Regions from separate parts of the Veillonella faecalis genome, predicted to be linked through region 1. Evidence: a T-box and tRNA genes for the amino acid it is inferred to sense, from the RefSeq annotation. Region 1 holds a T-box; the other holds one or more tRNA genes.
The links. The T-box of region 1 lies ahead of cysS (cysteine--tRNA ligase). A T-box ahead of a tRNA ligase gene usually reads a tRNA of that ligase, here a tRNA-Cys.
Positions count from the first base shown of each region.

Region 2: it encodes a tRNA-Cys, which carries the amino acid that the T-box ahead of cysS (cysteine--tRNA ligase) is inferred to sense. The anticodon was not compared.

Region 1 covers NZ_JALBWL010000001.1:400,469-415,846, forward strand. The annotation lists gene MOQ65_RS01855 (PIN/TRAM domain-containing protein) at 1-369, shown strand, start outside; gene ispD (2-C-methyl-D-erythritol 4-phosphate cytidylyltransferase) at 353-1,528, shown strand; gene gltX (glutamate--tRNA ligase) at 1,531-3,000, shown strand; gene MOQ65_RS01870 (bile acid:sodium symporter family protein) at 3,134-4,087, shown strand; T-box leader at 4,245-4,450, shown strand; gene cysS (cysteine--tRNA ligase) at 4,500-5,948, shown strand; gene MOQ65_RS01880 (Mini-ribonuclease 3) at 5,938-6,414, shown strand; gene rlmB (23S rRNA (guanosine(2251)-2'-O)-methyltransferase RlmB) at 6,416-7,147, shown strand; gene MOQ65_RS01890 (NYN domain-containing protein) at 7,150-7,683, shown strand; gene sigH (RNA polymerase sporulation sigma factor SigH) at 7,756-8,430, shown strand; gene secG (preprotein translocase subunit SecG) at 8,436-8,672, shown strand; gene rnr (ribonuclease R) at 8,728-11,091, shown strand; gene smpB (SsrA-binding protein SmpB) at 11,100-11,570, shown strand; gene MOQ65_RS01915 (hypothetical protein) at 11,722-12,222, shown strand; gene MOQ65_RS01920 (6-carboxyhexanoate--CoA ligase) at 12,222-12,953, shown strand; gene bioF (8-amino-7-oxononanoate synthase) at 12,955-14,115, shown strand; RNA gene ssrA (transfer-messenger RNA) at 14,289-14,630, shown strand; gene MOQ65_RS01935 (efflux RND transporter periplasmic adaptor subunit) at 15,016-15,378, shown strand, end outside.
Region 2 covers NZ_JALBWL010000001.1:591,324-606,701, forward strand. The annotation lists gene MOQ65_RS02765 (pseudouridine synthase) at 1-604, opposite strand, end outside; gene scpB (SMC-Scp complex subunit ScpB) at 606-1,115, opposite strand; gene MOQ65_RS02775 (segregation and condensation protein A) at 1,128-1,853, opposite strand; gene MOQ65_RS02780 (phosphoethanolamine transferase) at 2,020-3,852, shown strand; gene MOQ65_RS02785 (2-thiouracil desulfurase family protein) at 3,962-4,417, opposite strand; tRNA gene MOQ65_RS02790 (tRNA-Leu) at 4,552-4,640, opposite strand; tRNA gene MOQ65_RS02795 (tRNA-Cys) at 4,655-4,729, opposite strand; tRNA gene MOQ65_RS02800 (tRNA-Gly) at 4,739-4,813, opposite strand; tRNA gene MOQ65_RS02805 (tRNA-Phe) at 4,821-4,896, opposite strand; tRNA gene MOQ65_RS02810 (tRNA-Asp) at 4,902-4,977, opposite strand; gene MOQ65_RS02815 (MBL fold metallo-hydrolase) at 5,028-5,624, opposite strand; gene MOQ65_RS02820 (TrkH family potassium uptake protein) at 5,638-7,125, opposite strand; gene trkA (Trk system potassium transporter TrkA) at 7,138-8,478, opposite strand; gene MOQ65_RS02830 (CvfB family protein) at 8,484-9,392, opposite strand; gene rsfS (ribosome silencing factor) at 9,394-9,756, opposite strand; gene MOQ65_RS02840 (LCP family protein) at 9,769-10,890, opposite strand; gene yqeK (bis(5'-nucleosyl)-tetraphosphatase (symmetrical) YqeK) at 10,903-11,472, opposite strand; gene nadD (nicotinate-nucleotide adenylyltransferase) at 11,476-12,090, opposite strand; gene MOQ65_RS02855 (glutamate-5-semialdehyde dehydrogenase) at 12,230-13,489, opposite strand; gene proB (glutamate 5-kinase) at 13,499-14,620, opposite strand; gene yhbY (ribosome assembly RNA-binding protein YhbY) at 14,687-14,971, opposite strand; gene obgE (GTPase ObgE) at 14,980-15,378, opposite strand, start outside.

The sequences.
Region 1 (15,378 bases):
ACAGAAGTAGATTCTAAATTAATGCGGCTTGCTTTGGATAAGCAGTGGAAGTTGATGACTAATGACTTCAACTTAAATAAGGTGGCTCGAGTGCAAGGCATTGAGGTGCTTAATCTGAATGAACTCGCCAATGTACTGAAACCAGCCCTCATTGCAGGCGAATGGATTCGCGTGCAAATTATGAAAGAAGGTAAGGAAGTACACCAAGGTGTTGCTTATCTCGATGATGGTACCATGATTGTTGTTGAAGATGGTAAACCTTATGTGGGTCAAACCGTAGAGGTAATGGTTACATCCATATTACAAACTAGTGCTGGTCGCATGATCTTTGCTCGTGTAGATGGAGGACAAAATGGACAAGGTAATTAGTTGTATTGTTCTCGCCGCTGGTGCTGGGCGCCGCATGGGATATAAAGAAAATAAGATATTTATTCCTTTAGGTCGATTCTCTATTATTCAGCGTACACTACAAAATGTAGCAAATCTTGAAGGGTTGAATGAAATTATTCTTGTTGTAGCCGATGGTGAACAAGAGTATATGACAAAACATATTCAAGAGTTGGATTTGGCTGTTCCTGTACATATCATACTGGGTGGAAAAGAACGGCAAGATTCTGTAGCCTGTGGCCTTAAGGCTGTATCAGAAGAAACCAATATAGTTCTTGTTCATGATGGGGCGCGACCTTTGGCTTCTACTAATATGTTTAGTGATGTAGCTGAGGCGGCTAATCTCTATGGTGCAGCTACTGTAGGTGTTCCGGCTACAGATACCATTAAACGAGTTGATACGGACCATAATGTTCTAGAAACATTACAGCGCAGTGAGCTATACCAAATTCAAACGCCACAAGGCTTTCAAAAAGAATTATTTGTGGAGGCTCACCAAACGGCATATGAAACAAAGTATCTTGGTACTGATGATGTATCACTAGTTGAGTATGTAGGTAAGCCTGTACATATAGTTGAAGGGAATTATTGTAATATTAAAGTGACAACACCAAATGATATTGCAGTAGCTAAGCGATATTTAGGAATTGAGGATACACGTATGCGCGTTGGATTTGGTTATGATATTCATCAATTAAAAGCAGGTCGCCCATGTATTCTTGGCGGTGTTCATATCGAATCTGAACTCGGCCCTGATGGTCATTCCGATGCGGATGTTCTCATTCATGCATTGATGGATGCTATGCTAGGTGCTGCAGGTTTGCGAGATATTGGATATTATTTCCCGCCTGAAGATGACCAGTATAAAGGGATTTCTAGCATGCTTTTACTAGAAAAGGTTAATTCCTTATTGAAAGAACGTGGGTTACAAGCCTATAATATAGATATTATGGTTATTTCAGAGACACCTAAGTTAAAGCCACACATCGACACGATGAAGGCTAACTTACAATCTGTTTTAGAAATACCATTAGAACGTATTAGTATTAAAGCGACAACAAATGAAATGCTAGGTGCCATTGGGCGCCGTGAAGGCATTGCTGCACAAGCTGTCGTTTCTGTATATGAAGGAGAGGTATAATCATGAGTTCCATGAAAGTTCGTTTTGCTCCAAGCCCTACGGGTCCATTCCACATTGGTGGTGCTCGTTCTGCTTTGTTTAACTGGTTGTTAGCACGTAAAGAAAAAGGCACATTTGTATTGCGTATTGAAGATACAGATTTGGCTCGTTCTACCCGTGAAAGTGAAGAAAATATCAAAGCTTCCTTGCAATGGCTTGGCATGAACTGGGATGAAGGCATTGATGTAGGTGGCGATAATGGTCCTTACCGTCAAACAGAACGTCTTGACTTATATAAAGAAGTAACACAACGTTTGTTGGACGAAGGCAAAGCATATGAATGTTATTGTACACCTGAAGAATTAGATGCTGTTCGCCAAGAACAAATGGATCGTGGTGAAACACCTAAATATAATGGCCATTGCCAACATTTAGATGAAGAAACAAAGGCTAAATATATTGCAGAAGGTCGTAAACCAACCATTCGTTTACGCGTCCCTTTGAATAAAACATATGCTTTCGATGATATGGTACGTGGTCATGTATCCTTTGAATCCAATGGTGTAGGTGACTTTGTAATCGTAAAATCTGATGGTATTCCTGTATATAACTTTGCCGTAGTAATGGATGACCATATGATGGGTATTACTCACGTTATTCGTGCAGAAGAACATTTATCTAATACTCCACGTCAAATGGCTATTTATGAAGCACTAGGCTGGGAAATACCTAAGTTTGGTCACATTTCCTTGATTCTTGGCAAAGATTACAAAAAAATGTCCAAACGCCATGGTGCTACATCTGTTGAACAATACAAACAATTGGGCTATTTGCCAGAAGCACTTGTAAACTTCTTGGCGCTTCTTGGTTGGGCTCCAGAAGGGGAAGAAGAATTTTTCACACAAGATGAATTGATTCAAGCCTTCTCCATGGATCGCGTAGCTAAAAATCCTGCTGTATTCGATATTGATAAATTGAACCATATCAACTTCCACTACATGAAAAACTTGAGCGATGAAGAGTTATTCCATCTTTGCTTACCTCATTTGAAAGAGGTTGGTTTGGCTCCAGATAGCTTAAATCAAGCGGATATTGATTGGTTGACATTGTTATGCTCTACATTCCGCGATCATATTAGCTATGGCGCGCAAATTAAGGATCATGTAGGCATGTTCATGGGCGAAACAGTATTCCTTGAAGAAGGTCACGAAGAGGAATTGCGTGCTGTATTGAATGAAGAAACAGCACCAACAGTTCTTGGTGCATTCCGTAAAGCATTGGCAGAACTTGATGAAATTACACCTGACGTTGTAAAAGCAACGATTAAAGCTGTTATGAAAGAAACTGCTTTGAAGGGGAAATTCGTATTCATGCCAATCCGTGTGGCTTTAACAGGTCAAATGCATGGTCCAGATTTGAATAATATTGTTACATTACTTGGTAAAGAAAAATGCTTACATCGTTTAGATAATGTCAGTGCTTTAACAAAATAGTAACATAAGTTAATTTAAAAGCTCTCATAGCTATGGTTATGAGAGCTTTTTTTATGTATATTGAGATTATTCAATAGAAATGCTATAATAATCGGCGTCTTTTATTTTATTTATTATGAAAGTGAGTGCTTTTATGAGTATTATTCGTTCTCTTAACCACTTATTCAATAGCTATCTTTCATGGATAGTACTATTGATGGCAGTGTTAGCGTATTTATTACCAACTGTATTTTCTTGGATGACGCCGTACATTGCGTACATGCTACAATTTGTAATGTTTGCCATGGGGTTAACATTAACAGCACAAGTTTTCCTTGATGTATTTAAGCAACCGATGAAGGTTATCCTCGTATCTGTTATCCAATTCTTATGGATGCCATTGGCAGGTTTCTTGGTGGCTCTTATCTTTAATTTCCCTCCAGAAATTGGTATCGGCTTCATCTTGTTAGGTGCTTGCCCTGGTGGTACAGCTTCTAATGTTATGACATTCCTTGCGAATGGTAATGTTCCTTTATCTGTATCTGCAACGACTGTTTCTACATTATTGGCTCCAATTTTAACACCTTTATTTGTTGTACTCTATGCAGGTGCTACATCTTCCATTGAAATTCAATTCATGCCGATGTTTATTTCTATCGTAAAAATCGTATTGGTACCAATTATCTTAGGTATCGTATTGAATTACTTCATCGGTTCCAAAATCGAACCTGTTAAATCTGTATGTCCTACAATTGCGGCTATTGCAGTATTGTTAATCTTGGCTGCTGTAACTGCAGTAAACCAAAAACAAATTGCTGAAACTGGTTTCATCATCTTCGTAGCATGCTTGGTACAAAATGTGAGTGGTTACGTAGTAACTTACTTCATTTGTAAGGCACTTAGCATCGATATTTCATCTCGTCGTGCCATGCAAATTGAAGTGGCAATGCAAAACTCTGCATTATCCGTATCTTTAGCACTTAAACATTTTACTCCTCAAGCGGCAGTAGCAGGTGCAGTGTTCTCCATCATTCATAACTTTACAGGATCTATCTTTGCAGGTATTTGCCGCAAACATGATGATCAAGAAAAATTGGAAAATGCTTAATAGCTAATTCCTCATCCTCATCTTTCAAATTTATATCCGAAATATGCATGTTTAATAGGCTAATTCGATATATTGAGAGATGAGGATTTTCTTGTTCTCATTGACATTCTATAGGATAATTGATACAATATTTCTATATCTGAATATAGATTTAATAGTAAAAGCTGAGACTGAAAGAAGTACTCTACAACTAACTTTTTAGCGAGAACCGATGGTGGGAGGGTTCAAGGATAGGTGGACGAAATGCATTCACGAGCTGACATTCCGATTATAGGTAGGTTTGTCCGGTGACGCGCCGTTATGCGATGAGTGGGTACTACATTGGTACCTAACAGAGTGGAACCGCGGACCATCGTCTCTGTATGAGATGAGGGGTCTTTTTTATTTTATGAAGATGGAGGCATCGGTAACGATGAGAGAAATTACAGTTTATAATACTATGACGCGCCAAAAAGAGGTGTTTAACCCTGTAACACCAGGTGAAGCAAAGATGTACGTATGTGGTGTTACACCATATAACCATCCTCACATTGGCAATGCACGTCCATTTGTAACTTGGGACGTAATTCGTCGCTATATGAAACATGTAGGCTATAAAGTAACATATGTACAAAACTTTACTGATGTGGATGACAAAATCATCAATACATCCAATGGTGAAGGCGTATCTTGGGATACTATTGCAAATCGTTATATCGACAGCTATTTCGAAGTAATGGATGCCCTTGGTGTACAACGTGCTGATATTTATCCACGTGTTTCTACACATATCGAAGATATTATTGCTATGATCTCTACATTGATTGAAAAAGGCTATGCCTATGAACTCGATGGCGATGTATATTATAGCGTTGATAAATTTGAACATTATGGTGAGTTATCTGGTCGTACATTAGATGATATGGAAGCCGGTGCTCGTATCGAAGTTGATGGTCGTAAGAAAAATCCTATGGACTTTGCATTATGGAAATCTGCAAAACCAGGCGAACCATATTGGGAAAGCCCTTGGGGGAATGGCCGTCCAGGTTGGCATATTGAATGTTCTGCCATGAGCCAAAAGTACTTAGGTACAGAATTTGACTTCCATGGTGGTGGTAGTGATTTGATCTTCCCACATCATGAAAATGAAATTGCTCAATCTGAAGGCTGCTCTGGTCAACATCCATCTGTACGCTATTGGTTACACAATGGTTTCATCACTATTAATTCTGAAAAAATGTCTAAATCCTTGAATAACTTCTTCTTGGTAAAAGATATTTTAGAACAATATAGTCCAGATGCATTGCGCTACTTCTTGTTGAGCACACATTATCGCAGTCCATTAGATTTCTCTGATGAACGTTTAGAAGAAGCAAATAAATCCTTAGAACGTTTAAGCACTGCTATTGAAAATCTATTGTACCTTGAAAAATGTGAACCAGGTCCTTGTGATGAGGCTCAACATTTATTAGCAAAAGCTAAAGAGTATGAAGAAGAATTCGAAGCAGCAATGAGTGATGATTTCAATACTGCTTTAGCTACATCTAGCATGTTTGGTCTTGCTAAAGAAATCAACATCTATTACCAAGCTGTGACAGGCCGTGAAGGCGTTGTTTGCCAAGAAGCAATTTCTGAGGTTAAACGTATCTTCAAGTTCATGACAGAGGTTATTGGTATTCTTGAAAAAGCATGGGAAGGCAACACAGGTGCCAATGCTGCTGAATATGAAGAATTAATGCAGGTTATCTTGTCTGTACGTCAAGCGTGTCGTGATCAAAAACAATGGGCACTAGCTGATTGTATCCGCGATCGTTTGGCTGAAATCGGTATTACTATTGAGGATTCTCCTCAAGGTGCACGGTGGAAAAAACGTGAAGTTTAAACAATTTCAATTCTTAAAGAATGAAGCGATAAAAAAGTTGACGGCTCTTGAACAAGAGCCGCTTCGTTTGCGTAAAAGAACTATAGAGGAATGCCTTAGTACAGATGCAGTTATGCTTGCCTATATTGGTGATGCCGTATACTCCATGTATGTCCGTGAACGAGTGGTACAAATGAATATAACGAAGGTGCAAGTGTTGCACACAATTGTTACTGAGTTTATTTGTGCTAAGTCACAAGCGAAGGTATTGCTAGAAATAGAGGATACTTTTACAGAACAAGAACAAGCCATTGCACGCCGTGCTAGAAATAGTAATGTAAATGTACCGAAAAGCAGTTCAGTTCAAGAATATCGTAGTAGTACTGCCTTTGAAGCAGTACTGGGATTTCTTTATGAAACGCGTCAAGATGAGCGATTACAAGATGTTATGAAGCAAGCCTTTTCAATAACTCTACGAGGTATGTAGTATGGATAATTATATTGTAGGTCGCAATGCAGTTAAAGAGGCCCTTAGAAGCGGCCGCTCTATTCAACGCATTATGGTCAGTGAAGATAAGGTTAAAACTGGTCTAGCTGATATTGTTGGTCTTGCTAAATCTCAAGGTATTGAAGTACGTCCAACACCTATTAAACAAATGAATAAATATGATTTAGAGGTACCACATCAAGGTGTTATAGCTCTTGTTTCTGCCGTTCAATTTAAAGAATTAGGTGAAGTGCTACAAGAGACGAATCATGAAGTACCTTTGCTTATTTTGACAGATGGCGTTGAGGATCCTCATAACATGGGGGCTATCATTCGTACGGCTGAATGTGTGGGGGCTACGGCTGTTCTCATTCCTAAGCGACATAATGCCCCTATTAATGCGACAGTTGCTAAAACATCAGCCGGTGCTATTGAACAAATTCCACTAGTGCAGGTTGGAAATGTAGCTCAAACCATCAAACAACTTCAAAAACAAGGCTTTTGGGTTATGGGCGCTCATATGGAAGGGGATCGCACTTTATATGAGGCGGATATGACAATCCCTACTGTTATCGTCATTGGTAACGAAGGAAAGGGCATTAGCCGCGTTGTGAAAGAGGCATGTGATTTCCTCGTTACCATTCCTATGTATGGAAATTTAAATTCTTTGAATGCATCTGTGGCTGCTGCTGTTCTTATGTATGAAGCTGTGCGTCAGCGCCAAGCGAAATAATTATGCTAAAAGATATTTTAATTGTAGATGGATATAATGTGATATTCGCCTGGACTCATCTAAAGAAACTCGCTCATGAATCATTAGAACATGCCCGTATGGAGCTTCGAGATAGATTGTTGAACTACGGAAAATTCAAGGGTTATGAAGTTATCCTTGTGTTTGATGGTAAATATACAAAATCTGGTGGTTCTGTAGAGGCTATTACGAGCGGCTTCCTCGAAGTGTATACTGAGGATGGGGAAACGGCAGATTCCTTTATTGAGCGAGAGGTGTTTTTACGAAAAGGCAAATACACCAATGTATATGTTGTGACCTCTGATGGAGCTGAACAAAATCAAATTCTTGGATCTGGAGGCTTACGAATTCCAGCTCGAGAATTACAAAATATGATTCGTATGGCTAAGGAAGAGGAACGACTACAATACGCTCATGAACATAGACGAGATCAATTTAGCTTGCGACGTAATGAAGTAGGAGGGTTATTATCTCCTGAAGTAGCTGAAAAGCTAGAGAAATTACGGCGCGGCCATTGATAGTTGAAAATCACATATAGTTCCAGTATAATGAATATATTGGTTTTTCTGCTCAATTGTAAGGAGGAGCATATGAACACAATTCATACACGCAAGCCCGATTACAATTTCAAAGAAATGACCGATGAGCAAGTTGTGGTCATAGCTCAAGAAGAGCAAAATGAGTTTGCAATCGATTATATTGTTAATAAATATAAAAACTTTGTTCGTGCAAAGGCGCGTTCTTACTTTTTAGTAGGCGCAGATCGTGAAGACATCATTCAAGAAGGGATGATTGGTCTTTATAAGGCTACGCGGGATTTTAAACATGATAAATTAGCGTCCTTTAGAGCTTTTGCGGAGCTTTGTATAACTAGACAGATTATTACGGCTATTAAGTCGGCGACTAGACAAAAACATGCGCCTTTAAATTCCTATGTATCTTTAAATAAGCCAGTTTATACAGAGGAATCAGAGCGTACATTGATCGAGATGCTATCTTCAGCAAAGGTTACCAATCCTGAGGACCTTATTATCAGCCAAGAGGAATTGGATGATATTGAGCGCAATATTGGTCATATTTTAAGTGAACTCGAGTGGGAGGTCTTGGAAGGATATCTAGACGGACGTTCTTACCAAGAAATGGCTGAGGTCACTGATCGCAGTGTCAAATCTATAGACAATGCGTTACAAAGGGTTAAACGTAAATTAGAGAAGTATTTAGAACATCGGGTTTTGGACTCTCCAAGAGCCACACAGGAAGGATGACAGTCGTGACAAATTTTTTAATGATTGTAGAAGTTATCGTATCTATCTTATTAATCGTAGTAGTTGTTGCACAGAATAGTAAAAACGCAGGCATGGGCGGTGCTGTATCTGGTGCGGCAGACTCTTCTTTTGGTGGTAAGCAACGCGGTTTAGACGCTTTCTTATCTAAATGTACGATTATATTGGGGATTATCTTTGCTGTGTTGAGCTTAGTGTTAGGGGCAATGATTAATCAATTCTAATGATGAAAGCCTGCTTTGCAGGCTTTTTCTTTTTACCAAATGAGGAGGTGAAAATTTGAAGAAGAAAGTATTAGACTTTTATAAATCTATACAACCACATGCATATCATATTGAAGATGCTGCTATGGATAACCACATCCGTGGTGGTAAAGATCTTGAGATGTTTATTCGTTCTGCAAAAATGCTTGCTCGAGAAGGGGTATTAACATCTTCGAGACCTGATGTATATCAATATGCAGAGCAACAACATGAAGAATATGAAGGTATTTATAAGGGCTATCGTAAGTCTTTTGGCTTTGTTATTATGCCTGAAGATGAAGATATATATGTAGCAGAACAAAATAAAGGTACTGCCATGCATAATGACAAGGTTCGCGTTCGCGTCATACCTTCTAATTATACAAAGCATAAACGAGAAGGTATTATCGTTGATGTTATTGAACGAGCTAATGAAACCGTAGTGGGTACTTATGACCGACAACAACACTTTGGCTTTGTTATCCCTGATGATGAGCGAATTGGGACTGATATCTTTGTAGATTTAAAAAATACATTAGATGCTCGTAGTGGCGCAAAGGTATTAGTGAAAATTACTAAATGGCCTGAAGGCGATAAAAAGCCAGAAGGTATTATTACTGAAATTCTTGGTTATAAGGGCGATGTAGGTCTTGATATTAACTGCATCATGGCTAATCATAAGATTCCATTTAATTTCCCCGATGATGTTATCAAAGCGAGCAAGAAAATTGATACCTTTATTCATGATGACCCTGCCCGTTGGGATCTTCGTGACTTACAAATGGTCACTATCGATGGGGAAGATGCAAAAGATTTAGACGATGCTGTGAGTGGCCGAAAATTACCAAATGGTAATTATGAGTTAGGTGTACATATTGCAGATGTGAGTCATTATGTAGTATCCGGACAGGCCATTGATAATGAGGCCTATAAACGCGGTACATCTGTGTATTTAGTAGATCGTGTAGTACCAATGTTACCTGAGGTCCTATCTAACGGCATTTGTAGTTTAAATGCTCATGAAGACCGTTATGCTATGACGTGTATGATGGAAATAGATAAAGATGGTAAGGTTGTAAATTATCGTATTCGTCCATCTATTATCCATGTAGGACGTCGTTGTAGCTATAAAGAGGTCTATAAGGCCTTAGAGGAAAATATTATTCCTCATGACTTACAAGACTTTATGCCTATGCTGCATGATTTGGCAGAAATCTCTAAGATCTTGAATCGAATGCGTCGTCGTAGAGGTGCTTTAGATTTTGATTTCCCTGAATATAAAGTATTACTCGATCATGATGGTACACCGTTACGCATTGTAAAACGAGATCGTACCATGGCAGAACGACTTATCGAAGAATGTATGCTCATTGCCAATGAAACAGTTGCGACACACTTAAAGAATACGCATCGTACATCGGTATATCGTATTCACGAGAACCCAAGTGAAGAAAAGTTAGATTTATTCCAAAAGGTATTAAATTATTTGGGGCAAAATCTCGTCCTTAGTGCTGATGGTGTAACACCAAGAGATTTCCAAAAAATCTTAGATGTAGTAAAGGGCCAAGATATTGAGCAAGTAGCTCAAATTATGACCTTGCGTTCTATGCAACAGGCTAAATATAGTATTAACAATGTGGGACACTTTGGCTTAGCATCTACATGTTATACGCATTTTACATCTCCTATTAGACGATATCCAGACTTAATGGTTCATCGCCTTTTAAAAGCTGATATGCATTGGAAAAATGGTTATTCTAAACGGGATGTAGAGGAAGCATTCTTAGCTGGAGCTGTTGAACATTCTTCTATACAGGAGCAAGTAGCTACTGAGGCTGAACGAGATACAGTAGATCTTAAAAAGACACAATATATGGTTCCATTTGTAGGAGAAGTCTTTGAAGGATCTATTTCTAGCATTACATCCTTTGGGATGTTCGTAGAATTAGAAAACGGTATCGATGGCCTTGTGCATATGAGCATGATGAATGATGATTACTATTTCTTTGATGAAGAACATTTTGTGCTTGTAGGCAAAAGAACAGGTAAAACCTATCACTTAGGTGAAAAGGTAACTGTTACCTTAGTAAAAGCCGATGTAGAAAAGAAACAGATCGACTTTGTACTTGGTGAAGTCAATAACCTAATGGCTATACAAGAACAATTGCGAAGTGGTTCTGACTATGCAACTAGTCACGATGGCTATGGTAATCGTAAAGGTCGTAAATCTTCAAGAAAATCCAGTAAAAAATCTTCACGACGTGATAGTAATAAATCTAGTCATTCTAGGTACGATGCTTTCAGTAAAAAAACTAGTAAAGGCAAATCAAGTCGTAAGAAGTCTAATAAAACGACTAAGCGCAGTCAATCTAAGAAATCTAAAAGTAAACGTAAACGATAGAGGTATATATGGCAAAACAATCTAGTCCATCTCTTATTGCTGATAATCGTAAGGCCCGTCATGATTTTAATATTCATGAAACCTATGAAGCAGGCATTGCGTTGACAGGTACAGAAATTAAATCCATACGTCAAGGCAAATTGAACCTAAAGGATAGCTTTTGTCGCATTGATAAAGGCGAGCTTTTGTTGTATGGTGTTCATATCAGCCCATACGAACAAGGTAATCGTTTTAATCATGAACCTGAACGAACTCGCAAATTATTGATGCATAAATCTGAAATCAATAAATTGCATGCTCAAGTTAAAGAAAAGGGGTTCTCTTTAGTGCCGCTCAATTTCCATTTTAGCCATGGTTATGTAAAGGTAACTGTAGGCCTTGTAACTGGTAAAAAGTTATATGATAAGCGTCAAGATATGGCAGAGCGCGATGCTAAGCGAGATATTGCTAAGAGACTTAAAGAACAACAAAAATATTAAAATAAAAAGATCGAGTCAGGTTGGCTCGATTTTTTTGTGATATTTGTTAACTTATCTTGTGTTTTTAGTTGATAAATATGTATATTGAAATTATAATGTAAACAAAGAGTGGTGTTTGTGGTTGACATTTTCTAAGTAGAGGAGAAACATCATGAATCAGAATATTCGGTACATTACAGAGGTTGCTATTTTAACGGCCATGATTACTGTATTAGGTGCTATTAAAATACCTAATGTCATTCCAGGTATAGAGTTTCAACTGTCAGCTCCATTGGCGGTAGCCATATGTGCCGTATTCGGATTTAAGAAATATATTATTAGCGGATGTCTATCTAGTTTAATCGGTTTAGCACTAGGTACACAAACTATTTTGAATGTTATGATTGCTATGCAATTTAGACTTATCGTAGGGTTAATCCTTTGGATGTGCCATAATCATATGATCGGTATTATGATTTCAGGCCCAATTGCATCCGCCTTAGCACGGCTAACATTGTCTATTTATATTGGTAAGGCCGCATTACCTATGGTTGCCTTAGCAGTGCCTGGCATGATTTTTACAGTCATTATGGCTCCTGTATTTGTAAAAGTATTCCGTAAAATTCACAGTCAAGCACATCAAAATCATGTAATAAAAGGCAAGGTATCATAATGAGTGAATTATATAGTGTACGCATGCGTGCAGCACAAGGTGGTCCCCATGAAAAAGGGGGCCACCATATTTCTGGTGCAGAGCGGATTGTGAAGTTAGAAGAAGTAGGGACTATAGCTCAATCGTTAGCTGATCGCGCACTGCATCACAGTAAAGGAACAGCTGATTTTATCAATATTACTGTAGATTTAATCCCACCGGAGAAGATTACATATATTGACTGTCTAAAGGTAGAGGAACATAAAACTGGTAGTATTTCTGAATCCCATCAATTGGCGACTGACCTTTTACAAGGTCCTCATATTAGTGAGGCAGCTGTTCTTAAAGCTATATCTTTGTTAAAAAGTTTAGATAAATCTATGCGCGGCGCTATGTTAGTGGATGCCATTACTGGCGAACGCTTAGATACAGGTGACCGCGGAGTACGTGTTAGTCATATGGACTCCTTTGACTCTTATGCATTAGGCGATAATGAACATATGAGAGAGGCCTTAGTATTAGCCTCTAAGGTGCAATCTGCTGATGGTGTTGTGGGAGAATTGTGCTGGTCTGATGATCCAGATTATACAGTAGGCTATGTAGCTTGTAATGGCGTATACCATCGACTTCCTAATATGAAAGAATTAGGATCTGATATTGGGGGACGGGTTTTCTTTGTACGGTCTGATATGGATAGTGAAAGTGTAATTACATATTTGGAGAGTGCTCCAGTACTTGTTCAACGGAGATAAAATGTACGAATATTTTAAAGAACAATTAGATGCTAAGGTACAGAATCATAATTTACGAACCTTAAAAGAATACTGCCCTATTGATGCAGTGCGAGTAAAACGCGATGATAAAGAATATTTGATGATGGCTTCAAATAATTATTTGGGCTTAACTTTTGATCCTCGTGTAATAGAAGGGGCCCTGAAAGGGACTCAACAATATGGAACTGGATCTGGTGGATCGCGCCTTGTATCTGGTACGTTTCCATTATTTACAGATCTAGAAAACGAATTAGCAAAATTTAAGAATACTGAAAAAGCCCTTGTATTTAATACGGGTTATATGGCCAATGTAGGAACTATTTCTGCCGTAGCTGATAAGAATACTATTATTTTTAGCGATGCTTTAAATCACGCTAGTATTATTGATGGTTGTAGATTGAGTAGAGGTTCTGTAAAGGCTTATAGTCATTGTGATGTAGATGAACTAAAGTATTTATTAAAGCAAGTAGATCGTAATGCACGAAAGCTAATTGTCACAGATGGCGTATTTAGTATGGATGGGGATATTGCACCGCTTGATAAACTATATGAATTAAGCCGTGACTATAATGCATTGCTCATGGTAGACGATGCTCATGCAACAGGAACAATTGGTAATGGTCATGGTACGGCTGCTTATTTTAATTTAGAGAAAGAGATAGATATTCAACTCGGTACATTGAGTAAATCCTTAGGATCTGTTGGTGGTTATATAGCTGCAAATAGCACTATCATAGATTATCTCGTTAATACGAGTCGTAGCTTTATATTCTCCACCGCATTGTCTCCTGCTGATATAGGGGCTGCCTTAGCTGCATTACATATTCTTGAGACAGATGCATCTGTTTTAGGGCGTTTACATGAAAATGTAAACTATATGGCAGATCAATTAACTTCTATGGGAATTGATGCGACCAATGAAACGCCAATTTTCCCAATATTAATAGGGCGTAATGAAGATACACTTGCAGTATCTGATTATCTATATGAGGCTGGCATTATAGGCACCGCTATTCGTCCGCCTACAGTACCTATTGGTGAAAGCAGAATTCGATTGACCGTTACAGCTGCTCATAATAAAAAACAAATAGATTTTGTGTGCCAATCACTACATAATGCGATGAAACAATTAAATTTATGATAGTACATAATATACCAGATAAGGGCCGTATTAAAAAATCCGAATTTGATTGCTTAAGTAGTCGATATTAGATAAGTTAAGTAGTCTAAGAATAGTGAATATATCTGAACTGTGAAGGTCTCATATAATTGACAGTAATACTAAATAGGCTTATAATTATGAGACCGACGCACGGGGATGTAAAGGTTTCGACAGGGGTGCGTGTGGTATAGATAGCGAGTCGGCGTTCCATGAGGCCGTTAAACGGTGGGAAAACATTTAAACGCAGAAGAAAATTTTGCATTAGCTGCATAAGCTACGTCCCTCATACTTGTGCCTACCAAGTGTGAATGGACGTCAAACCGTAGGCTGGCTTAATTCAGTTGTTCATATGAATTAGGCGAGACAATATGAACTGGGGTTGTGTAGCTTGTCTGTGAGCGGTAGCAACCTGAGACTTAAATCATAGACTGTGCTCGGAGAAGTCTATATGGCAACACTTCTGGACAGGGGTTCGACTCCCCTCATCTCCACCAATATTCAAGCTAAAGCTAGAAGAAGCGTAAATACTGAACAAATGCAGTAGTTACCTAATCTTCTAGCTTTTTTTAGTGTTCCTATATGTTTGCTAAAATACGTATTTATTCGCTTGAAATTTCCCCTTTATTTCCCCTTGATTTCCCCACGAAGCACAGAGATTTAATTAGAAAATGTGTACACAAAGAATCTAAAATGTCAATAATTTTTATCGTTTTGATTGTATGCAATGAATATGAATTTAATTAGATTTTATCTATGTGCTATAAAGGTGGAGGAGTATCGAAAAAATTGACTTTGTCTATAGAATCCTGTAAAATATATAAAGATATTTATGTAATTATGACACATAAATGATTAGTTTCGTGTAAAGGAGTACAGATAATGAAGTTCCGTTATTCCCGTATGTTAGCGGCTCTCGTTGTATCCGCTGTAATGGTTGCTGGTTGTGGGAGCAATCAACAGCAAGCAGGCGACGTGAGTGTCAATGCATACAAAATTACTGCCAGTGATGCACAGGTAAATCAAACCTATGCTGGTACTGTAGTTGCAGAAAACTCTGTAGCTGTACATGCTCGTGTATCAGGTTATGTAGTTGAAAAATATGTTAAAGGTGGAGAACAAGTTGTAGCTGGTCAACCATTATATCGTATTGATTCTCGTCAATACGAAGCTAGTCTTGCTAATGCAGAAGCACAAGCGGCTCAGGCTAATGCGACTTATAAAAATGCTGAAGTAGATCTTAAC
Region 2 (15,378 bases), 190 kb from region 1:
TACGGTACCCAAAGTGTTCAAACATACGACGAACTTGTCGATTACGACCCTCATGGATTGTAATTTCTACTTCATGAACACCATTATGATCATCAAAACCGAGATCTACAATTGTTGCAGGAGCTGTTATACCATCTTCCAGTTCAACACCATTGGCAATAACCTGTAAATCTTCATCACGAACACGGCCCTTAATACGCACTTCATATGTTTTTTCTACGCCCTTAGACGGATGAGTTAAGTTTTGCGCCAACTCACCATCATTGGTCAACAACAATAAGCCTTCTGTATATAAGTCAAGGCGACCTATTGGATAGATTCGTTTTGATTCATTATTAATATAATCTAAAACAGTTTCACGGCCTTGAGGATCAGACACAGATGTAATAACCCCTTTTGGTTTATTTAACAAGTAATAAACTGGTTTCTCTTGAGCTAATAATTGACCATTAACCTTAACTTTATCCTTTTGAGGATCAATTTTCACACCTAATTCAGTGATTCTACGACCATTAACCTGAACTTTTCCTTCTGTAATCAATTCTTCTGCCTTGCGTCGTGATGCTACACCACAACTAGCAATAAATTTTTGTAATCGTTCCATATTATCCTTCTGTTTCTGAAACTTCTTGATGTAAAGCTTCAATAGATTCTACGCCAGCACTCCTTAAAAACTCGTCAGTTGTTCCGTAAAGAATAGGTCTTCCTACAGTATCTTTATGACCTAGTTCCGCAATAAGAGATCGAGTGAGTAATTGTTTAATAATCTTATCACTATTTACACCGCGGATTTCTTCAATTTCAGCTTTAGTTATAGGTTGTTTATAGGCTATGACAGCTAATGTTTCCATCGCTGCATTAGATAATTTATCTTCTCTCTTACGGATATGACCTACATAGTCAGCACTTTCCATGGCACTAACTAACTCAATACCTGCTCCAGATACTCTCAAACGGATGCCGCGATTTTGCTCATCTAGTTCCCGTTGTAATGTATCTATATAATCTTGTACTTCTTCTTTTGAAAGTTCAAATACTTCTTCAAGCATTTCTATTGATATAGGTTTTGCCGCTGAGAACAACACGGCCTCTAAATGCATTGTTGGTAAGCTCATATAGCCCCCTTTCTATACGGTACCTTCTAAGGCTGCAGTGAATATAATATCATTCTCTTCATAGCGCATTTCCATAACTTGTTGCTTCAACAATTCTAAAACAGCCATAAAGATTGTTACCATACCACTTTTTGTTTCAATTGCTATTAATAATTCCCTAAAATATAAACTTTCACCACGTCGTACTCGACTAGATAAAGACAAAATCATATCCTCTAGACTATAACTATCTTTTTCAACCTTGACCTCGCGAATAGGCTCCTCTTCAGGTAATTCCTTAGCGCGTTTTATGGTCTGATAAAAAATCTCATATAATCGGGAAAGTTCTAAATTATATACATTATCTAACCCAAGTACGCTTGTTTCTTCAGGTCTACTAAATATATTGGCGGATACAGCCGTACGTTCCATCAGTATAGCTGTAAAATCTTTGATTTTTTTAAACTCTACTAATTTAGCTACCAATTCATCACGTGGATCTTCAGCATCCTCTGGCTCAGGTTCAGCTTTAGGTAATAGCATACGCGATTTAATCTGTAACAAAGTAGAAGCCATTACAAGAAACTCACTACTATAATGAATATCAAAGTGATTCCAATTATCTAAATATTCCAAGTATTGACTCGTAATTTCAACGATAGGAATATCGGTGATTTCTATTTTATGTTTTTCAATAAGATGCAAAAGCAAGTCCAAAGGACCTTCAAAAACATCCAACTTGTAATTATAATCTCCCATAAACCCCAATCCTTAGAAAATATACTTTAACTATATAATTATAAAGCATTTATAGTAGTACTTTCAAATAATTGTTTTTTTTACAGTCATCTGCTATCTTTATTATAGTAATTATTATATATTATAGAAATAAATTATTGTGTATTCCTTCAAGAGGGGATTTATTATGTCATCTAGTTTAAAGCAAATTGGGAGAAACCCCATCTTTCGCTTTGGTATCATTGGTATTGCTTTATATATAGCTCTATTTTTCATCTATGAACCTATTACACTAGGTCTAGATGTTGAAGATATAACGATTTTAGCAGTACCAACAATTGTAGGTACTTTTTTATTTCAATATTTTATGGGATGTACCGTTTTTCATAGACCATTTTTGGGATATGGCTTAGTCGGTATTCTTTGGGCCCTTACATTCCCACTTCTGTTCCACTGGTCCTATGTAAAACCTTTATATTTTTATGAATTTGCTAATGATTTTTTATTTGGCTTATTAATCTTTATGGGTTTATCGGGGATTCAATTTTTACTGAACCAAACGAATCGTCTCCATAAAACTACATCATTAATCATGGCAATTATTACCATGATATTGAGCCTTATCCCATTCTTACAAATAGGATACTATCTAACTACATGGCATTGTTTAACGCCAGCTAGTTTACTAGCAGTATACATGACAAATCCTGAAGAAGCATTTGGTTTCTTAAAAAATGCTGCTGGTATTCCTGGTCTTATCGCTGTTGGTATTGGCCTTGTAATATGGACCTATCTGCTCTATTGGTCTAATCTAGGAATGAAAGCGGTAGTAAACTTAAATACTACACGACCAATGCGCTCCACATTGCTCATTGTATCCATAGTAGCATTCTTAGTATACGTACCATTCTTCTTATTCCCGAAAACATGTATTGTAGCAAACTGGATTGCAGCTGGCGACTATGTAAAACAAATGCAACAATATAATGATAACCATCATTTAGTATTCGATTCCTTCAATTTGGATACAAAGGAAACCTCTGCTAATAAAACACCAGGGACTATCATATTAGTCATCGGTGAATCTAGTTCTCGTGATTATATGAAGGTATATAATCCAAACTTCCCTTATGATGATACGCCATGGCAAGGTACTATGCGTGCAGATAATAAAGATTTTGTCTTCTTTGATAACGCATATTCATCGTATGTACAAACAGTACCTACCCTCGAACGTGCTCTATCTGAACGTAATCAATATGATGATAAACCGTTCCTTGATTCTGCAAATATTTTAGATGTTGCTAAAAAAGCAGGATATACTACTTCTTGGTTTAGTAACCAAGGTGTATTTGGCGAATATGATACAGCTATTTCATTAATGGCTAAAACAGCAGATACCACTAAATGGTCACATGAATCCTATGCTTTCTCTGATCGCTATGATGAATCACTCTTACCATTATTACAGTCTGTTGATCCAAGTAAAAATAACTTCATCGTCATTCATATCATGGGTAGTCATATTTACTACAATGACCGTTATCCACATGAATTTAGTAAATGGAAACAAGGTCCATATCCAGATGGCCAAGAAGCATATGCTAATAGCCAATTATATACAGACTGGTTATTACAACAGATTTATACTTATGGTAAGGAAAAATTAAACTTGCAAGCCATGGTGTATTTCTCTGACCATGGTGAAAGCCTGGATAAATCTCATAATCCAGATACATTTGACTTTGTTATGACTCATATTCCATTCTGGATATATTTATCACCTCAATATCGTGCTGAGTATCCTCAAACAGCAGAAGAACTTTCTAAACACGAACATCAATACTTTACAAATGATTTGCTATATGACACATTGATTGGTCTTATGCACGCACCTAATCAACGGTATGATGTAACAAGAGACTTTAGTAATGGTAAGTATCGATTCAATTTACACAACCTAACTACCTTACTAGGGGAACAACCATTAACTAATGATCCTGTAAACGCAGGAAAATAAACTTTAACATTTCTAGTAATATAAAAATTTTATTATGTTAGTATAATGTAGTTTAGGTTTAATGTAGTTTAGGTTTCACTAACACGAAAAAAAGAGATGAGTTAAAAACTCATCTCTTTTTTTGTTCCATTAATAGGTCAATATCTTCTTCCGTATAAACCTCTATATTATTCATTAATAAGGCCTCTACAGTACATCCGTGCCCCTCTCGCAGGGTTTTACTAAAGGTACCATCATAAATACGCTTATAACCGCAACTAGGACTTTTTGCTTTCATTAGAGCCTGCTTACATCCCTGTTGCATTGCTATATGCAATGCAATTTGAGCCCCTTTATAAAATTCTGTGGTTACATCAGTTCCATTAGCCGTACATACACGTTTACCTTGTCGTTCCGCAGGGTCTCGAGGTATGGTAAGACCACCTAATACTTCTGGACATACGGATACCAGATCAAAAGTATCCTTTAACAGTGGTAACTGTTCTATAAGATTATCTTTTCCATCATAACGACAGGATACGCCACATAGACATTCACTAATTAATAATTTTGCTTTATTATTCATAACTTTATTAAACATAGATAATCGTATTTGAAATATGCCATTCTAATAACAAACGCACTCTCATATTTTTAAATTATACACATTTAAAATCTAGATTTACATAAGAAAAAAGACTAACCGAAGTTAGTCTTAATTGGTGCCGAGGACCGGAATCGAACCGGTACGGTTGTTTCCAACCGACGGATTTTAAGTCCGTTGCGTCTGCCTGTTCCGCCACCCCGGCATGGGTAACGATTGTGGAGGCGGCACCCAGAATCGAACTGGGGAATAAAGGTTTTGCAGACCTCTGCCTTACCGCTTGGCTATGCCGCCATATAAAATTGGAGCGGGAAACGAGATTCGAACTCGCGACCCCCGCCTTGGCAAGGCGGTGCTCTACCGCTGAGCTATTCCCGCATGTACATGGTGCCTCAGGACAGAATCGAACTGTCGACACACGGATTTTCAGTCCGTTGCTCTACCAACTGAGCTACCGAGGCATGAATGGCGACCCCGATCAGATTTGAACTGACGATCTTCGCCGTGACAGGGCGACATGTTAACCGCTACACCACGGGGCCGTATCCAAAGTACTTGCTTAGTATATCGGTTATCAGGACTTTTGTCAACACTATCCTACAATATTTTTGATGAATTCTTCTTCATCTTTTAATGTTGTAGATTCTTTATGTCCTGGTTCGACAATTAAATCCTTTGACAACGTTAATATATGCTTCAAACTAATGATTAAATCATGGGGATTACTCTTATAGTTGTCGGTATTTCCTACATTTTGTTTGAATAAAGTGTCTCCAGAAAATAGATGTCCACCAATCTCCAAACAAACTGAGCCAGCACTATGACCTGGTGTATGATGTACCATTATTTTAAAAGGCCCTACTTCTAATTTACCGGCCACTAAATCTTTACAATTCGTGTACATCTTCTTTTTATATACACTAGGTCTACGTCGGATTAGTTGTAATAACTCTTGATCCAAAGGATGTAAATAAGCAGGAATATTATAATACTCACAAACCTCATCAAGAGCCGATACATGATCACAATGACCATGTGTTAATAATACTGCTATAGGCTCAGAATCTCCTACCATTTCAATTATATGCTTACTATGAAACCCGGGATCAATAATAAGAGATTTTCCATCTTTAATTAATACATAACAATTTGCTTTATAAAGCCCTAGAGGGCGTTTTATAATATTCATATTATTCGCCCTCCTATAGGATACGATACCGTTTAGTAGATTGTTTTTTTATAAAATACCCTTCCCAGAATTGAGGATGAAGCATAACAAGAATTGTAAATAATTCCAAACGACCTAATAACATGTCTGCCATTGCTACGCATTTAGCACCATCAGACATACTACCAAAGGCATCTGTAGGCCCAAAACCACCAAATCCAATGCCTACATTACTAAGAAAAGCTGTTATAATTTGCATCGCATCATAAGTAGACATTCCAGAACAAGTCATAAGGAAAACAGATATAACGTAAATCATTAAATATAAAAATAAAAATTGCTGTGCCATCTGTATCCATTTAGTAGGCATCGGTTTACCATTAATGCGCACGACTTGTACCATCTCAGGATGAATTGATTTTCTTAAATAAATAATGCTGCTCTTAATTAGAATAATGAGGCGAATAATTTTTACGCCCCCTGTTGTAGAACCACTACAACCACCAAAAAATGATGAAATAAATAACATCATCTGTGCCGCGGCTGGCCATAAATCATAATCGCTTACAGCAAATCCACTACCAGTTTGAATCGATACATAATTAAAGGAAACATCTCTAAAGATTTGAATTGGATCATTAATATTTGATTGTACTGCCATCGAAATTGATATTATAGCAATTCCAATAAAAATAACTAGCCAATACATACGTGTTTCAAAATCATCAATCAAAACACGAATGCCTCTTTGCAGTGCATTATAATATACTGCAAAATTACCACCAGCAAGTATCATGAAAAATATAAATACAAAACAGATATAGTTGCTTTGTTCATAAATAAATGTACCTGCAGATGTAGGTGCAAAACCACCTGTAGCAATAATGGAAAATGCATAATTTAATGCATCAAAAGGCTCTATACCACCAGCCCATAGCATAACGAAACAAATGGCGGTAAAAGCAACATATAAACGCCAAAGTTTAGAGGCCATTGATTGAATACGGGGCATAACAACACCAGGTTTTGGTACCGATGCTTCTGCATTAAACATATGAGCTGCATCTGCACCTAAGTTCTTTAAGAACGATAAGATAAGGACAATAATCCCCATCCCACCAATCCAGTGCATTAGTCCACGCCATAAAACATATGTCTTAGGTAAATCATCTACGCTATTAATAATTGTAGCACCAGTTGCTGTAATCCCTGATGTAGCTTCAAATAGAGCATCAAATACATTAGTTAATATACCACTGAGAATAAATGGTAAGGAACCTAAGATAATAGTTAATATCCATGTAGCTGATACAACTAAAAACCCATCACGAAGACTAAAGCTTTGAGTTTCATGACCATAATAGGATAAAAGTCCACCTAAGCCAAATGAAATACCAGTAGTAACCAAAAACGACCAATATGCAGTTTCAAATACAATACCATATATAAAAGGAATTAATGTAAAAATCCCAAAGATATATAATAATCGCCCCACTAAGGACATGACAATTTGAATGCGCATAGTCCCTCCATACTAAGTAAGATATTTAAGTAATTTACTTACAGATTCAGGTAACGCAAATAGAACAATGTGATCTCCATCTAAGATTTCAGTATTACCACGTGGTACGATAGCTTCATCACCACGTAAAATTACACCAACTAACGCCTTCCCTGGTAAACGGATGTCCTTTAATTGTTTACCAGCCACAGGTGATTCACTTGTAATGGCAACCTCTATAGATTCCGCTTTTCCACCTTCAAAGGTCGAAATAGATAAAACACCTTCTCCACTACGCACGAAACGTAAAATTTGACTCGCTGTAAATAAACGTGGCGAGAATACGACATCAATCCCCACTTGTTCCATAAGCATAATGTATTCAGGTCGACCTACGCGCACAACTGTCTTTGGTATGCCCATATGCTTGCCTACAAGAGCAACGAGCAAGTTGAGCTTATCATCATCTGTAACAGCAATTATAACATCACTATCTGCAATTTCTTCTGCTTCTAAAAGGTCAAAGTCTGTAGCATCTCCATTGATAACCATGGACTTATCCACAAGATTAGCAAGTTTTTCACAGCGGTTAAAATCTTTTTCAATGACCTTAACAGAGAATCCAGCTTGTTCTAAAAGAACTGTTAGATTTCTACCTAATAGACCAGCCCCAATGATAACAGCCCGTTTATAAAATGTAGTGTGATTATGGAACCAAAGATTTTCCACTTCTTCAACAGACTCTTTTAAGCCTAAGAAGAATACACTGTCATCAACTTGTAGAATACTTTCACCATGGGGAATAATCATTTCACCATAACGTAAAACCCCTACTAGTAAAACACCTTCAGGGAATTTAATTTCTTTTAAAGGTTGACCTATTAATGGAATATCATCTGTAATCTTAAATTCCATAAGGCGTACAGTACCTTGGCCAAAATCTTCTACATCAATAGCTGATGGAGTCTCTAGAATTTGTAAAAGCTCTTGAGCCGTAACCATTTCAGGATTGATAAATAAATCGACCCCTAATTTAGCACGCATCTCATCATCCATATGTTCTGCTACGGTATTATCTCGCACACGAGCAATCGTTGTAGGAACACCTGTAATTTTAGCTACAGAACAAGATAACATATTTACTTCATCAGAATCGGTAACAGCAATAAACATTCCTACATCATCCATACCGATTTCGTTGAGCAATTGTATATCACTGCCATTTCCTTGAACAAGGCTAACATCTAGTGTATTTTCAAGATTTTGTATACGTTCTGGAGAACGATCAATTACATATACATCATGATTATCTTGTATCAAGCGTTGTGCCAAGGAATAGCCAACCTTACCAGCACCTACAATGACAATTTTCATCGCCTTTATTCCTCTTCTTGTGATTCATTACCAACAGGAGGTGTCCATTGACGTCCTGTTTCAGTTAACAATGTCCAACCATTATCTTGAACAATTTTTTTCTCTTTCATCAAATGCCCTAAAGCACGCTTAAAGGCAGCTTTACTGATATTAAATTTATCTTTAATCAACATCGCAGAAGACTCATCGCTATATGGCATCTTGCCTCCACGATTAAGAAGGTACTCCATTATAATGTCTCCATCAGAAATGAGTGCCTTTTCCTTAGTGGGACGCATCGATACATTGACACGCCCATCTTCACGTTTAAAGGTAACACGACCTTCAACCATTTCTCCTACATTTAATTTTCTAGTCATCTCAGAACGATGTAAAAAAGCAATCCATCGTTCAGGAGTGATGAAGAATGCCCCATCACTAGTCAAGTTGTAGATAGCGCCTTTAACAAGTTGTCCTACTTTAGCATCTGTAGCAGCCTTAGATGCGCGACGCATTTCGTCATCAACATCCATAGATACCGCAAAACGACCAGATTTATCTGTATAGAGACGAACCCAAACTTTTTCGCCCACTTGAGGACGACCACGCATTTCTGCGTGAGGCATGAAGATACCACGCTCAGTACCAACCTCTACGAAACAGCCAAAGTTTGTAGTATTGATTACCTCAACATACCCAATTTGCCCTACCTTCATCGCTGGTAAACGCATAGAAGCAGTCAAACGACCCTTTGGATCGCGATATAAAAATACCTCTACTTCATCACCAATGGCAACAGGAGATGTTTGTTGATCCTTATGGAGCAAAATATCATCATTTGTATTGCCAGTTTGACCATCTAGAAAAGCCCCTTGATCACTAGTACGCAATACTTTTAATGTGGCAATTGTATTTTCCAACAATTCTGTAGCCATACTATACTCCTTCAAATGGAACTCGAACTGCATCATTCCATAATTCTTCTAAACCGTAGAATTCTCGCAACTCATCACCACCAAAGACATGACAAATAATATCGCCAAAATCAAGTAAAATCCATTCACCTTCGCGATAACCTTCTCTATGATTTACTGTCATGCCCAATTCTGCAGCTTTATCTTCCATTTCATCAGCAATACTCTGAGACTGCTTAATATTATTTGCACTAGCAATTAGGAAGTAATCCCCTAACATAGATACGCCTTCTAAATCGAGAATTTCGATATCTCTGCCTTTTTTATCAAAAGCAGCTTGTGCTAATTGTAATACGATTTGTTTAACTTCTTCTTTATTTTTCATACTATTCCCCTTTTAACGTTTATTAGTACTCTCATCACCCGGTTCTGATGGCTTTGTGATAGTACCGCCATTATGTTCTGATTCAGGTGCAACCTTAGCTGTGCTATTGGTTGGAGCTGTAACAAATTGTGTCATTTCATTGGCTGGTAGATTTCCCATCGTAATGCCTACTAATCGTTGTGCTTCAGTTGGATTTACCTTCCAATATGTCATATCGCCAACTAACTCTTTTTCACCAGGAAGAATATAGAAATGAATCTCTTCCTTATTAATTTTGCTAGCATTATACACAAGCTTAATGGCATCTAATGTAGAAATATTACTATCATAATGATCCCAAATTCTCCAAATATGCCATGCATTTGTTAAGAAGAACGAATTATGCTCTTCTTCTACCCAAAGTTTCAAAAATCTTTCTTGTCGTTGTACACGTGTAAATGTATCGTGTTTTGGATCAGAATACCGTAAATAGGATAAAGCCTTATCACTATCTAATGTTTGATATCCTCGTTGCAAATCAATATCTTTATTTCCCTCTGCATCTACGTGTTCCATAGTCTGTTCTACATAGATTTGTTGATTTCCTAATACATCGTTAGTCTTTTTGAAAGCATTTTGATTAACTACAACATAATATGGTATAGAAATATGGAACATATCTTCAATGACAGCCTTTGTTAGATCAATACCACCTTTTTCATAGATGCTATTGAGCATACTTGCATCTGTCTGATCTCTATTATCAATTTTACTATTACTAGGAATGCCAATAACATCCATTGTTTTTTGATCTAAATTAATGGATAACAAGAATAGACTATCACTTTGACTAGGATTATTATCATCAGTACCGACAACAAGAATGTATAATGGTTTATCTAACCCTTTTTGTTCTACAGATACAGTATTACCATCTTGTTTATTTCCATTATCTACAGCTGTATCAGTTGTCTCAGTAGTACCTGTAACAGCTCTATACACATAAGATACCCCAGTATACAAACCATAGCCTATACCCCCAAGTAGGGCAAGTACTACAATAACAGCTACTATAAATCTAGGCCATTTAACAGATGACTTTTGTTGACGTCTTCTTCTACGACGGCGAGCTCTTGCTCGTTCACGTTCTTCCATATATAAACTCCATTATTTACAAGATTGTAACACATCATTACGACCAAGAATGGTCAACGGATAAATCGATAAATTTTGCTCTATAAGATGAATAATAGTATTATCAAAACCAAGCAATACAGCCTTATCTAAATCTAGTTCTGAAACGTTACGCAACTCATCCACACCGGGAAAATTTCGATTAGGCTCAATATAGTCTGCTAAAAATATCACCTTATCTAGCGTAGACATATGTACCTTTCCAGTCGTATGAACTCGAATGGCTTCTAAAACCTCATCATCAGATATAGAAAACTCTTTTTTTGCTCGAATCATACCAGCTAAACCATGTAAAAGATTGCCATTACTTAATAATTCTTGATCAGCATCATAAGATTCACTTTTCACAAGATCTTGCATATCCTGTAAAGGCAATTCTTTAGCGCAATCATGTAGTAATGCAGCTAATCTAGCCTTTTCAACATCAACGCCATAAAGCTTAGCTAAATGAGTAGCCGATTCCACAACGCCAAGAGTATGCTTAAATCGTTTCTTGCTCAGCCATTGACTCACTCTAAGTTGTATTTCATCAAATGATAACATCCTTTATTCCTTCCCATAAATATGGTGTTCCTCAATATATTCCACCACACATTTTGGCAACATATATCGAACTGTTTTACCAGAGCGTAGACGTTCTCGTAAATACGTAGCAGATAATTTCATCTCAGGAACCTCCATAAGATGTATTTTTTCACGTGCTTTAGGGCCTAAAATCGTTAATGTTTCGTCAATTGCACTTGATCCATCAGGTCTTGTAGCGCCAATAAAGTGGACCTCATCTAATAATTCCTCAATAAACTTCCACGTTGGTAATGCACGAATTGTATCAGTACCAGCGATAAAGTAAAATTCAACATTTGGTCCATAAAGGACCTTAAAATGTTGAATAGTATCAACTGTATACGAAGGGCCTTCTCGACGCATCTCTACATCAGAAATCTCAAAATTAGGATTATCTGATACGGCTGCTGCCGTCATAGCATATCGATGACGACTATCTATTACATCATGTTGTTTGTGAGGTGGAACCTTGGCAGGTACAAAAATTACCTTTTCTAGGTTAAAGCTTTCACAAGCCACCTCAGCAATCATTAGATGCCCTAAATGGATAGGATTAAATGTTCCACCTATGATTCCTATACGACGTTTCTCTACCATAATAATGCCACACCCTTAATGACAATGACACTGATAACGATAAACAAGAGCAATGCCTTTCCATAGGATATCCATTCGTATCGACCTTTTGGAGTCTGAATATATCTGTAGTATGCCCTTATTAAGTAATATACGGTCTTCACTTTCGAACTTGGCCTTCTCCAAATACAAAGTATTTATATGATGTTAGTGCTTGTAATCCCATTGGTCCGCGAGCATGAAGCTTTTGGGTACTAATACCAATTTCCGCACCAAAACCAAATTCAAAACCATCAGTAAAACGAGTTGATGCATTGTGATAAACTGTAGAACAATCTACTAAGTTCATAAATACTTTTGCACGCATTGGTTCATCTGTTACTATAGCTTCTGAATGATGTGTAGAATATAAATTCACATGATCGATTGCTTCCTCAAGAGTATCAACAATACGTACATTTAAGTCCATATCATTATATTCTGTATTGAAAGAATCATCTGTTAAAGGAATTGTATTACCCATATATTGAGCTACAGCATTATCGCCGTGAATTCGTACCCCATATTCTTGTAACGCCACATCAAGACGAGGTAAAAACTCAGCAGCTACAGCTTGATGTACTAATAGAGTCTCCATAGAGTTACATACAGATGGACGCTGTACCTTTGCATTAATAGCAATTTCTAACGCCATATCTAGATTGGCATATTCATCGACAAAGGTATGACATACACCACTCCCCGTTTCAATTACAGGAATACTACTTTCATTAACAACACGGCGAATGAGTCCTGCTCCACCACGTGGAATAACAACATCAATATATTCACGTTGTTGCAGTAATACGCCAACCATCTCTCGCTCTAGAACCTCCACGAGTTGAATCGCATCTGGCGTAATTCCAAGAGTTTCTAGGGTATTGCGCATAATAGACACAATGATTTGGTTGGTATGGAAGGCTTCCTTACCACCGCGTAATATCGTAGCATTTGCAGTTTTTAAACAGAGGACCCCTGCATCAATTGTTACATTTGGACGAGCTTCAAATATAATGCCAATAACACCAAAAGGTACTGCTCTTTTTTCTATAGTCAAGCCATTAGGACGTGTAATCGTTTCCATAACAGATCCCACAGGGCTTTCAAGAGTTACGACTTGACGAACACCTTCTGCCATTTGAGCAATACGATTAGGTGTTAATGTTAATCGATCAATCATGGTTTGTGGCACATTATAATCGCCAGATTTGTCTAAATCTAACTTATTGGCAGCCATGATTTCATCAGTTTGTGCTTCTACTGCATCTGCAATTGCCAATAATGCAGAATCTAAAGTGTGTTGATCAATTTGAGCCAATTCAAAGGATGCCGCTTTAGCTCTTTGACCCATATCTTTACAAATTTCTTCATACTGGTTCATAGGATATCCTCAATGTAATAAAACTAGATTATTACGATGTACTGCTTCATCATAGGTTGTATTAATTCCTAAAATTTTAGCTATATCATTTGTATTATGACCTTTAATGGCCTTCATATCTTCGATGCCATAGTTAATAAGACCTCGACCGATTTCTTTACCATCATGGTAAATAGAGATGGTATCACCAGGCCCAAATGCCCCATCTACATCAATAATACCAGCTGGTAAAATGCTAGCACCTTTATCTAATACAGCACGAGCGCAACCATCATCAATAGTGATTGACCCTTTTAACCGTTTACCAAAGGCAAGCCAGTGATGTTTTCCTGATAAGCCAGCATCATGTGCTTCAAAGAGGGTACCAATATTTTCACCCTTACATACGCGGCGCACAGAATCCTCCACCTCACCGGATGTAATTACCATAGGTACGCCAGAGTTTGTAGCCATATGGGCTGCCTTTATCTTGGTATACATGCCACCTGTACCCATATTAGATCCAGCTCCACCTGCAATAGCATAGGTTTCATCAGTAATTTCGGAAACGACTTCTATCAATGTTGCATCAGGATGAGTTGCTGGATTAGCTGTATATAATCCTTCAATATCGGATAAGATGATAAGTAAATCAGCATCTACAATACCTGCAACTGTAGCAGATAAAGTATCATTATCACCAATTTTAAATTCCTCAATAGCAACTACGTCATTTTCATTGATAATAGGAATAACATTGAGTTGCAATAACGTATGTAGTGTATTGCGCAAGTTTAGATAACTATGACGGCCTGTACTATCTTCTTTTGTTAATAGAATTTGACCTACTGTACGACCATATTCACGAAACATACGCTCATACATATGGATGAGGATACCTTGTCCTACTGCTGCAGCAGCTTGTTTCAAAACAAGGTCTCTAGGTTTTTCTTTAAATCCTAGAGGGGCAAGGCCAGCTCCCGTTGCACCAGAGGAAACAAGGATAACCTCTTTACCTTGATTAGCTAAATCTGATAATTGGCGTACTAATCTTTCTATGCGCTCTAAGTTTAAATGTCCATTAGCATAACATAGCGTACTACTGCCTACTTTAACTACTATTCTTTTTGCGTTGATGATAGCACTGCGCATAGATTAACCTCCTAGGCCAACAGGTTATGAAGTTCCCACAATAATAAAATTCAGTAATATGACGATTTACTTAGGTAAAATAATTTTAGGTTCTTTTTTAGCTTTATATAAAACACCATTAAAACCAATGACTTGGACTAATTCAGCACCTAACATATCGGCTAACTCTTGGAAAATCGTCTTATCTTCAGGGCTATTGTTGTGTAATTTCACCTTGATTAATTCACGAGCCATTAAGGCTGCGCGAGCACTATCAATAACACTGTTTTCTAAACCATTTTTACCAATTTGAACTACTGGTGGCATTGTTGCTGCTAAAGAACGTAAATACCGTTTTTGTTTTCCTGTCATTATTACTCCTACTCTTGGAATGTAAAGCGTTGATCGCCAATTACAACTTCATCACCGTCTTTACAACCTTTTTCTTTTAATTTAGCATCTAGCTCCATAAAGCGCCAAATGCGTTGGAATCTACGAAGAGATTGATCATCACTTAAATTTGTCATTGCTACTAAACGTTCAATACGTTTACCTGTAATATAGAATGCAGCATCGTCACCACGAGTGATAACGAATTCTACATCTGGTTTTGCTTCGTATACTACTGTATCATCAGTTGCTTCCGGTTCTGGCTCGTAGTTTTCTACATAGTAGTATGCTCGTTCCATAAGTTCTGGTAAACCTTCGCCACTCAATGCATTGATAAGGAATACTTCGTAGCCTTTATCTTCAAAATATTTTTTTGTATCAGGAATTGT